Regions from separate parts of the Pseudomonas sp. SDO5271_S396 genome, predicted to be linked through region 2. Evidence: riboswitches for the same ligand, from Rfam matches in the RefSeq annotation. Region 2 holds a riboswitch; each other region holds the start of a gene.
What was found. A riboswitch is a leader RNA that binds a small molecule or an ion and turns the genes downstream of it on or off. The one in region 2 is predicted to bind cobalamin.
Positions count from the first base shown of each region.

Region 1: another riboswitch for cobalamin. It lies ahead of ACW9IN_RS11235 (ABC transporter substrate-binding protein); the one in region 2 lies ahead of cobO (cob(I)yrinic acid a,c-diamide adenosyltransferase).
Region 3: another riboswitch for cobalamin. It lies ahead of cobW (cobalamin biosynthesis protein CobW); the one in region 2 lies ahead of cobO (cob(I)yrinic acid a,c-diamide adenosyltransferase).

Region 1 is NZ_JBSVWB010000012.1:6,993-10,262, forward strand. Features, by position in the region: gene ACW9IN_RS11230 (aldehyde dehydrogenase family protein) at 1-1,222, shown strand, start outside; cobalamin riboswitch at 1,294-1,488, shown strand; gene ACW9IN_RS11235 (ABC transporter substrate-binding protein) at 1,606-2,616, shown strand; gene ACW9IN_RS11240 (FecCD family ABC transporter permease) at 2,613-3,270, shown strand, end outside.
Region 2 is NZ_JBSVWB010000013.1:118,784-122,053, reverse strand. Features, by position in the region: partial or broken gene ACW9IN_RS12310 (PQQ-dependent sugar dehydrogenase) at 1-906, opposite strand, end outside; cobalamin riboswitch at 1,006-1,253, shown strand; gene cobO (cob(I)yrinic acid a,c-diamide adenosyltransferase) at 1,333-1,944, shown strand; gene ACW9IN_RS12300 (cobyrinate a,c-diamide synthase) at 1,941-3,270, shown strand, end outside.
Region 3 is NZ_JBSVWB010000062.1:25,362-28,631, reverse strand. Features, by position in the region: gene cobN (cobaltochelatase subunit CobN) at 1-192, opposite strand, end outside; gene cobW (cobalamin biosynthesis protein CobW) at 196-1,263, opposite strand; cobalamin riboswitch at 1,357-1,556, opposite strand; gene ACW9IN_RS27305 (hypothetical protein) at 1,822-2,016, shown strand; gene ACW9IN_RS27300 (hypothetical protein) at 2,070-2,498, shown strand; cobalamin riboswitch at 2,576-2,778, shown strand; gene ACW9IN_RS27295 (CbtB domain-containing protein) at 2,876-3,064, shown strand; gene ACW9IN_RS27290 (CbtA family protein) at 3,076-3,270, shown strand, end outside.

The sequences.
Region 1 (3,270 bases), on a different contig from region 2:
GTTGCTGGCCCTGGCCGCCGCGCTGCGCGAGCAAGCCGAAGAAATGGCGCAAATGATCACCCTGGAAATGGGCAAACCCATCGCCCAGGCCCGTGCCGAAATCGAAAAATGCGCCGGGCTCGGCGAATGGTACGCCGCCCACGGTCCGGCCATGCTCGCACCGGAACCGACCCTGGTGGACAACGGCAGCGCCCAGATCGAATACCGCCCGCTGGGCCCTGTCCTCGCCGTGATGCCGTGGAACTTCCCGGTCTGGCAGGTGCTGCGCGGCGCCGTGCCGACCATGCTCGCCGGCAACACCTACGTACTCAAACACGCCCCGAATGTGATGGGCAGCGCTTACCTGATCCAGCAAGCGTTCCGCAAAGCCGGCTTCGCGCAAGGTCTGTTCGAAGTGATCAATGTGGCCAACGACGGCGTGTCCAAGGCCATCGCCGACCCACGCATCGCCGCCGTGACCCTCACCGGCAGCGTGCGCGCCGGTGTCGCCATTGGTTCCCAGGCCGGTGCCGCGCTGAAAAAATGCGTGTTGGAACTGGGCGGCTCCGACCCGTTCATCGTGCTCAACGACGCCGACCTCGACGCCGCCGTCCAGGCCGCGCTGATCGGTCGCTTCCAGAACAGCGGCCAGGTCTGCGCCGCCGCCAAGCGCCTGATCATCGAAGCCAGTGTGGCCGAAGCCTTCACCGCCAAGTTCCTCGAAGCCAGCCGCGCACTGGTGATGGGTGATCCGACCTCGGCCACCACCTATATCGGCCCGATGGCCCGCTTCGACCTGCGCGACGAGTTGCATGACCAGGTCCAGGCCACTCTGGAGGAAGGCGCGACCCTGCTGCTGGGCGGCAACAAGGTGCCCGGCGCCGGCAACTACTATGAGCCGACGGTGCTGGCCAACGTCACCGACCAGATGACCTCGTTCAAGCAGGAACTGTTCGGCCCGGTAGCGTCGATCATCACCGCCCGCGACGCCGACCACGCCGTGGCCCTGGCCAACGACAGCGAATTCGGCCTGACCGCCAGCATCTTCACCACCGATGCGGCCAAAGCCCGGCATATCGCCAACCAGCTGGAAACCGGCGGGATCTTCGTCAACGCCTTCAGCGTCTCCGACCCTCGGGTGGCGTTTGGCGGCATCAAGAAAAGCGGGTTCGGCCGCGAGCTGTCGCACTTCGGCGTGCGGGAGTTCTGCAACGCCCAGACGGTGTGGCTGGATCGCAAATAACCCGGCATTGTCCCCAATGCCAGTCAGTTAAGGAACCAAAGGGCGGCCAAGTTCCCCATCGCCTGCCCAATCGACTACCATACCGCGCCGGTTCCCAAACGGGACTAATAGGGAATCCGAAGCGCGGCCCGCCCGCGTCAATCGGAACTGCCCCCGCAACTGTAGCTGCCGAGCCTGCTCCCGAGCGCCACTGGACCTTGTCCGGGAAGGCCGAAGCGTGGTGATGACGCACGAGTCAGGAGACCTGCCGGCCCAAGCTCGATCACTAACCGGCGGGGTGTCCGGGAAGGACATCCTTGCCCTGCCCTTCAGGCGGTCCATGGCTGTATTTCCATTACCGTACCTCCCCAACTCACTGTACGGTTCAAACGGAGATTGCCCCCATGCTGCCACGTGTCACCGCCCTGTTCGCCGGCCTCGGCTTCTGCGCCCTGGCCCAGGCCGCGCCCACCCAGTACCCGTTGACCGTGGAAAACTGCGGCGCACGCGTCACCTTCCAGCAGGCCCCCGCGCGCAGCGTGACCATCGGCCAGGCTGCCACCGAAATGCTCTACGCCCTGGGCGTGGGCGATAAAGTGGTCGGCACTTCGCTGTGGTTCAACAATGTGCTGCCGCAGTTCAAGGCACAGAACGACAGCATCGAGCGCCTGGCCAACAACGAACCGAGCTTCGAGGCCGTGATCGCCAAGCGCCCGCAACTGGTGGCCGCCGAGCTGGAATGGGTGGTAGGCCCGCAAGGCGTGGTCGGTACCCGCGAGCAATTCCACGAGCTGAAGATCCCCACCTACCTGCTGCCCTCCGACTGCGAAGGCAAGGACAACCTGGTGGGCGCCGATGGCACGCGCCTGGAGCCGTTCCGCATCGAGACTATCTATAAAAGCATCAGCCAGCTCGCGCAGATTTTCGACGTGCAGGATCGCGGCCAGCAACTGAACGACGAGCTCAAGGCGCGCCTGGCCAAGTCGGTGGCCACCGCGCAGAGCAAGGGCCTCAAGCAGGCCAGCGCGCTGGTATGGTTCTCCAGCTCGGAAATGGCCAGCGACCCGTACGTGGCCGGACACAAAGGCATTCCGCAATTCATGCTGCAGACCCTCGGTCTGCATAACGTGGTGCAGTCCGATGAAGAGTGGCCCGCCGTCGGCTGGGAAACCCTCGCCAAGGCCAACCCCACCTTCCTCGTGATCGCCCGCATGGACCGCCGCCGCTACCCCGCCGACGACCATGAAAAGAAACTCGCCTTCCTGCGCAGCGACCCGGTCACGCGCAACATGGACGCGGTGAAAAACAACCGCATCATCATCCTCGATGCCCTGGCGCTGCAGGCCAGCATTCGCATGTTCGACGGGCTGGAACAACTGGCCACGGCCATCGACGGCTACGACTTGCCCAAATGATGCGCACCCTACTCGCCCTGGCCCTGCTGCTGGCCGCGGTACTGGCTGGCGTGGCCATCGGCGAAACCGCCATTTCGCCCGACGTCGTGTTTCAGGTACTGGCCAATAAACTGTGGGCCGCCGGCTACGTCCTCGACCCCATCGACGAGGGCGTGGTGTGGAACTACCGCCTGACCCGTGCCCTGGTCGCCGCCGCGTGCGGTGCCGGGCTGGCGACCTGCGGGGTGATTTTGCAATCGCTGCTGCGCAATCCGTTGGCCGACCCGTACCTGCTGGGCATCAGCGCCGGCGCATCCACCGGTGCGGTGCTGGTGGCCTTGATTGGCGTGGGCGGCGGGCTGGTGTCGTTGTCGGCGGGTGCATTTGTCGGCGCCATGGCGGCGTTTGCGCTGGTGATCTTGCTGGCGCGCGCCAGCGGTTCGGCCAGCGGCACCGGCCAGATCATCCTCGCGGGCATCGCCGGCTCGCAATTGTTCAACGCGCTCACCGCGTTCCTGATCACCAAATCCGCCAGTTCCGAACAAGCCCGGGGCATTCTGTTCTGGCTGCTGGGCAACCTCAGCGGGGTACGCTGGCCCTCGGTATGGCTGGCGGTGCCGGTGGCGATTGCAGGGTTGGCGGTGTGCCTGTGGCACCGTCGTGCGCTGGACGCGT
Region 2 (3,270 bases):
AGCCATAGAATCCGCCATCCTTGACCGAGGTGATGTAGTCCGGCACCAGGTCGCTGCCGATCTCATCGCGCTCGTTCACCGCGGTCCATAGCTTGCCGCTTTGCGGTTCCCAGGCCATGCCGTTGGGGTTGCGCAGGCCGGAGGCGAAGATGCGGTGCTGGCCGCTGGCACGGTCCACTTCCCAGATCGCCGCCCGACCTTGTTCGGCCTCCAGACCGTTTTCGCCGACATTACTGTTGGAGCCCACACTCACATACAGCTTGCTGCCGTCTTTGCTCGCCACCACGTTTTTGGTCCAGTGGTGATTAAGGGTGCCGCCGGGCAGGTCGACGACCTTGGTGCCGGCCTCCTTGATCGAGGTTTCCCCCGGTTGATAAGGGAAACGCAGCAACTGGTCCGAGTCGGCCACGTACAGGTCGTTGCCCACCAGGGTCATGCCGAACGGAGAATTGAGGTTTGCCAGGAACACCGTGCGGGTTTCGGCGATGCCGTCGTGGTCGGCATCGCGCAGCAGTGTGATGCGATTCGGCTTGGCACTCCGGCGCCGGCACTGCCCATGACCTTCTCCATCACCCAGCCGCGAATACCGGTGGCGTCATCCGGCTTGGGCGGCGCATTGGTTTCCGCCACCAGCACATCGCCATTGGGCAGCACGTACAGCCAGCGCGGATGATCCAGGCCCTCGGCAAACGCGCCGACCTGAGTACCGGCGGCGGCTACCGGCTTCGCGCCGGCGGGCCAGCCCACGGCGGGAGCGATGTTGACGGTGGGGATCAATGTCTTGTTCGGCTCCGGTAACGTGGGCGAAGGCCCCGTGCCATCGGAAACCTGCAAGGTAGAGCTTTCGCCACAGGCAGCGAGGCTGCCGGCGAGCATGATCAGCAGCGCGAGTCTTGTTTTATGCATGGTGTTCTCCTGGATGCCTGTAGGAGTAGAGGTACACGGCGGTCCGATGGTTCAAGCGCAGGGCCGGCTTTAATTGACGCTCCACCCCCAACCCACTAACCTTCGCGGCTTGTTTCAGGTGCTCTGTGGCCCATGTGTCGACAGAGTGAAACAGGGAAGCCGGTGAGCGAGCGCATGTGACCACCATGCTGCCGCGAATCCGGCGCTGCCCCCGCAACGGTAAATGAGTCAAGACGGTGCCTTTAGCCACTGTATCGCGTGCGATATGGGAAGGCGCGCCGTCGGCCTGCCTGCTCCGGCAAGCGCCACTCATGAGCCCGGAGACCGGCCTGAAGCATTCAACAGCATCACGGTGGGCGATGCTTGGCTGTCTGCTGTTCCTTTTTCCTGCCCGCCGTTTTTGTCCAGCCCCAACGGAGAGCTGCCATGACTGATTCCCCCGACCGCGACGAGCGCCACCTGGCGCGCATGCTGCGTAAAAAAGCCGTGATCGACGAGCGCATCGCCAATTCCCCGAACGAGTGCGGTTTGCTGCTGGTGTTGACCGGCAATGGCAAAGGCAAGAGCAGTTCGGCATTCGGCATGCTGGCCCGCGCCATGGGCCACGGCATGCAGTGCGGTGTGGTGCAGTTCATCAAGGGGCGTAACAGCACGGGCGAAGAACTGTTCTTCCGGCGCTTTCCGGAGCAGGTGCGTTTCCATGTGATGGGCGAAGGCTTTACCTGGGAGACCCAGGACCGCCAGCGCGATATCGCCGCCGCCGAAGCCGCCTGGGCGGTGTCCCGCGAGCTGCTGCAAGATCCTTCCATTGGCCTGGTGGTGCTGGACGAGCTGAACATCGCCCTCAAGCACGGTTATCTCGATCTCGATCAGGTGCTCAGCGACCTGCAAGCCCGCCCGCCCATGCAGCACGTGGTGGTGACGGGTCGTGGTGCCAAGCCCGAATTGATCGAGATGGGCGACACCGTCACAGAAATGGGCATGCTCAAGCACGCATTCCAGGCCGGTATCAAGGCACAGAAGGGCGTCGAACTTTGAATCAAACCCGTCATTGCCCGGCCGTCCTGATCGCCGCACCGGCGTCCGGCCAGGGCAAAACCACCGTCACCGCCGCGCTGGCCCGTTTGCACCGCAACCTGGGGCGCAAGGTGCGTGTGTTCAAATGCGGCCCGGACTTCCTCGACCCGATGATCCACGAACGCGCCAGCGGTGCGCCGGTGTATCAATTGGACATGTGGATGGTGGGCGAGCAGGAAAGTCGTCGCCTGTTGTGGGAAGCGGCGGGGGAGGCCGACCTGATCCTGATCGAAGGCGTGATGGGCCTGTTCGACGGCACGCCATCCAGCGCCGACCTTGCGCGGCACTTCGGCGTGCCGGTGCTCGGCGTGATCGACGGCACGGCCATGGCCCAGACCTTCGGCGCATTGGCCCTGGGCCTTGCGCGCTACCAGCCGGACTTGCCGTTCGTCGGTGTGTTGGCCAACCGCGTCGGTACCCTGCGCCATGCGCAGTTGCTCGAAGGCAGCCTCACCGAAGGCCTGCGTTGGTATGGCGCGCTGTCCCGCGAGACTGGTATCGAATTGCCCAGTCGCCACTTGGGCCTGGTGCAAGCCAGCGAATTGAATGACCTGGACCTGCGCCTGGACGCCGCCGCCGAGGCGTTGGGCAGCAGTTGCGAAGTCGCGTTGCCGCCGCCGGTGGCCTTTGCCGCGCCGTCTGTGACCGAGATCGAGCCTTTGCTGGACGGTGTGCGTATCGCCGTGGCGCGCGACGAAGCCTTTGCTTTCACTTACGGCGCCAGCCTCGACCTGTTGCGGGCGATGGGCGCCGAGTTGCGCTTTTTCTCGCCGATCCATGATCGCCAATTGCCTGATGCCGACAGCCTCTATCTGCCGGGCGGTTACCCGGAACTGCATCATCAGGCGCTGTCGGAAAACACGCCGATGCTCGACGCCATCCGCGCCCACCATGCCGCCGGTAAACCCCTGCTCGCCGAATGTGGCGGCATGCTCTACCTGCTGGACTCGCTGACCGATGTCGACGGCAATCATGCCGAACTGGTCGGCCTGTTGCAGGGTGATGCGGTGATGCAGAAGAAACTCGCGGCCCTGGCGCTGCAAAATGTCGAATTGCCCGAAGGCACGTTGCGCGGCCACACCTATCACCATTCCCTGACCACCACCGAGTGGCAGCCCATTGCCCGTGGCCTGAGCCCCAATGGCGGGCGCGGTGCCGAAGCGGTCTATCGGCAGGGACGGATGACGGCGTCTTACGTGCACTTTTACTTTCCGTCGAATCCGGTGGCGGTTGCCGCTTTGTTTGCGCCGGATCTTGGGCCCGCTTGCCCCTCGACAGCACTCACCG
Region 3 (3,270 bases), on a different contig from region 2:
GTTCTGCACCTGCATCGGGTTGGCCAGACGCAGGCTGGGGTAATCGTCGGGCAACTGCTGGGCCGCTTCGGCCAGCAGCGCCAGGCTGGAGTCGCCACTGCACAGGATCACCAGTTCGGCGGGGGTTTGTCCAAGGTCGGCAATATTGTCGTCCGAGACGAAACCACCGGGCTGGGTCCTGAGCAGGTGCATGGGTCAGACGCTGAGGGCAGCGCGCAGTTGCGCTTCGAGGCCCGCCGCATCCAGTTCCTGACCGATCAGTACCAGGCGCGTCGTGCGGGCTTCATCGGCGCCCCAGGCACGGTCGAAATGCTTGTCGAAACGCGTGCCCACCCCCTGGATCAACAGGCGCATCGGCTTGTTCGGGATGGCCGCGAAGCCCTTGATGCGCAGGATGCCGTGTTGCACCACCAATTGGGTCAGCGCGTCGAGCAGCAACGCTTCGTCGGCTTGCGGCAGGTCGATGGAAATGGAGTCGAACGCGTCGTGATCGTGGTCATGGTCGTCTTCACCTTCGTGGTGATGATCGTGATGGCTGTGACGACCATCGATGTGCTCTTCGGAGCCGGCGCCCAGGCCGATCAGTACGTCCAGCGGCAGACGACCGCTGCTGGCTTCGACGATCTTCACCGCTGGCGGCAGTTCTTCGGCGACTTCCAGGCGTACCCGGGCCAGGTCTTCCGGGTTGATCAGGTCGGTCTTGTTGAGGATCACCAGGTCGGCGCTGGCCAGTTGGTCGGCAAACAGCTCGTGCAGCGGCGATTCGTGGTCCAGGTTCGGGTCCAGTTTGCGCTGGGCATCGACTTGGTCCGGGAAAGCGGCGAAGGTGCCCGCGGCCACGGCCGGGCTGTCGACCACGGTGATCACCGCGTCGACGGTGCAGGCGCTGCGGATTTCCGGCCACTGGAAGGCTTGTACCAAAGGTTTTGGCAGGGCCAGGCCCGAGGTTTCGATGAGGATGTGGTCAAGGTCGCCACGACGGGCTACCAGTTCGCGCATCACCGGGAAAAACTCTTCCTGCACGGTGCAGCACAGGCAACCGTTGGCCAGTTCGAACACCCGGCCAACGGCCTCTTCTTCGGTGCAACCGATGGAGCACTGCTTGAGGATTTCACCGTCGATGCCCAGCTCGCCGAACTCGTTGACGATCACGGCGATGCGACGGCCCTGGGCGTTGTCGAGCATATGGCGCAGCAAGGTGGTTTTGCCCGAGCCGAGGAAACCGGTAACGATGGTGACGGGGAGTTTGGCCAGTGTTTTCATCGGATGCCCTTTGGGGCGGGCATACGGGACGATAGGCCCTGCGACGGCGCGCAGCAGCGGATTTCGTCACCGGATCACCCCGCCCGGTTGAAGTAGAAAATCGGTTGCGAGGCAGGTCTCCTGGCTTGGGGCGTGCGGGTCTTGCGACCGGCGCTGGCTGCGCCTTCCCGCCGTTTTGGCAGTGGCGTGGCAGTCAGTTGAACCCTTCACAGTTGCGGGGGCAGCCGCGGCTTGGACCGCGTTCCCTTCTTAGCTCCGGCCTGGGCTGGAGAACCTCGAGGGTGCAAGGCTACGCAGTGCAGTCGGGATGGTCAATGTCAGCGGGCTTTATTGAAGAACCCACAAGCACACTGCCTGCCGACATTGCAGGCCTGATCATATTGACGCGAATACATGACGTATGAATTTGCAATACTTATCAACCCTGTACATGGAACAATTAAAAGACCCACGCCACATAGGGAAGGCAGCACAAACATTCTGTCTAGTTAAGTCAGCCATAAACTTGACATCTCCTAGACAGTTAGCCATCCAACATATAACAGTTGAGATAAACCTATGTCTACTTCCACCTCTATGCGCACCGACGTCACCCCGCATTTCGCACAACTGAATGAAACCTCACAAACTTCAACCTCACGCCCTCTTGCGGCGTTGGGTGATAAAGAATTGGCGATAAAAGTAATGGAAATGGGCTCTGCGCTCGATCCCTGGGGAAACAACTTCTTCACGATCCATACCGCCTATCAGTGACACAAGGCAAACTGGAGAACGGCCAACCGGCTACCCAAGAACAAATGGACACGATGAAAGAGTTCCTGGCACGCCCTGACCTTTATAACCTTCTCGATCTCATGCCCAATGGTGGCGTCGAAGACGGAAAAATATATCTGGACTCAGTTGCAACATTTGCGGAAGAGATTTCGCAGGTGAGTGATCGTAGGTTGATGGAGTTTGCCAAGCTATTTCATAGCACTTTCGACACCACAGGTAACGGCTATGTCAACTTCAACGAACTAAAAAAAGCCGAAGATCGCGACATTCCCGAACTGGCAAAAAAAGTTGCCCGGGAATTACTCGCACGCCCAGAACTCCTTAAGCAATTGGATATTGGTATCGGCTTCCTCGGGTTCGCAGGCAAGGATGATGAACGCTATGACGTTACCAACCTCGACTATATGATTAAAAACAGTTCCAGGCGGGTTAATTACCTATTCAGGAGTCGAACTGTCTGATCTGTCGGAAGGACGAGGCGTATAACACTTGAGTCATCAACCTCTGGTATTTGACGCGCATTGCTCGCCCATGCTCTCCTACACACCTTGTTTCGGGTGCCCTTCACAGGGTGAAACGGGAAACCGGTACGCCATACCCCTATGGCAAGTCCGGTGCTGCCCCCGCAACGGTAAGCGAGCGAAGCGTCAGATCCACTGTGCATACGCATGGGAAGGCGACACTTTCAAAGGCGAACAGCCCCTCGCAAGCCCGGAGACCGGCCCGAAAAAATCAGATAACAAACCCGCGGTGGGCGGGCGCTGTTCAGAACCCTGCGTGCCTGGCTCGCGGGGTTTTCATGCGCTCGTATCACCCTGAAACCCTGAAGGGACGCGCCATGTCGATCATCAGCAGCACTTCGCACGCCACAGGCAACACCACCACTCTCAGCCAACGCCTGACCGCCGCCATCGGTGCGTCGATCCTCGGCGCGTGCCTGGTGTATTTCGCCGGTTTCTCCCATATCGAAGCGGTACACAACGCTGCTCACGATACTCGCCACAGCGCCGCGTTCCCGTGCCACTGAGACCTGCCGACATGATCAAGCGTATTGCCCAAACCGCAGGCTTCACCGGCCTGCTGGCCGCCCTGCTGCTGACCCTTTTGCAAAGCTTCTGGGTCGCCCCACTGATTCTGCAGGCGGAAACCTACGAAAACGCCCCCGCCGCCACCGAAGTGGCCCATGAGCATGCCGAAGGCGCCGCCGCCCACAGCCATGATGCCGAGGCCTGG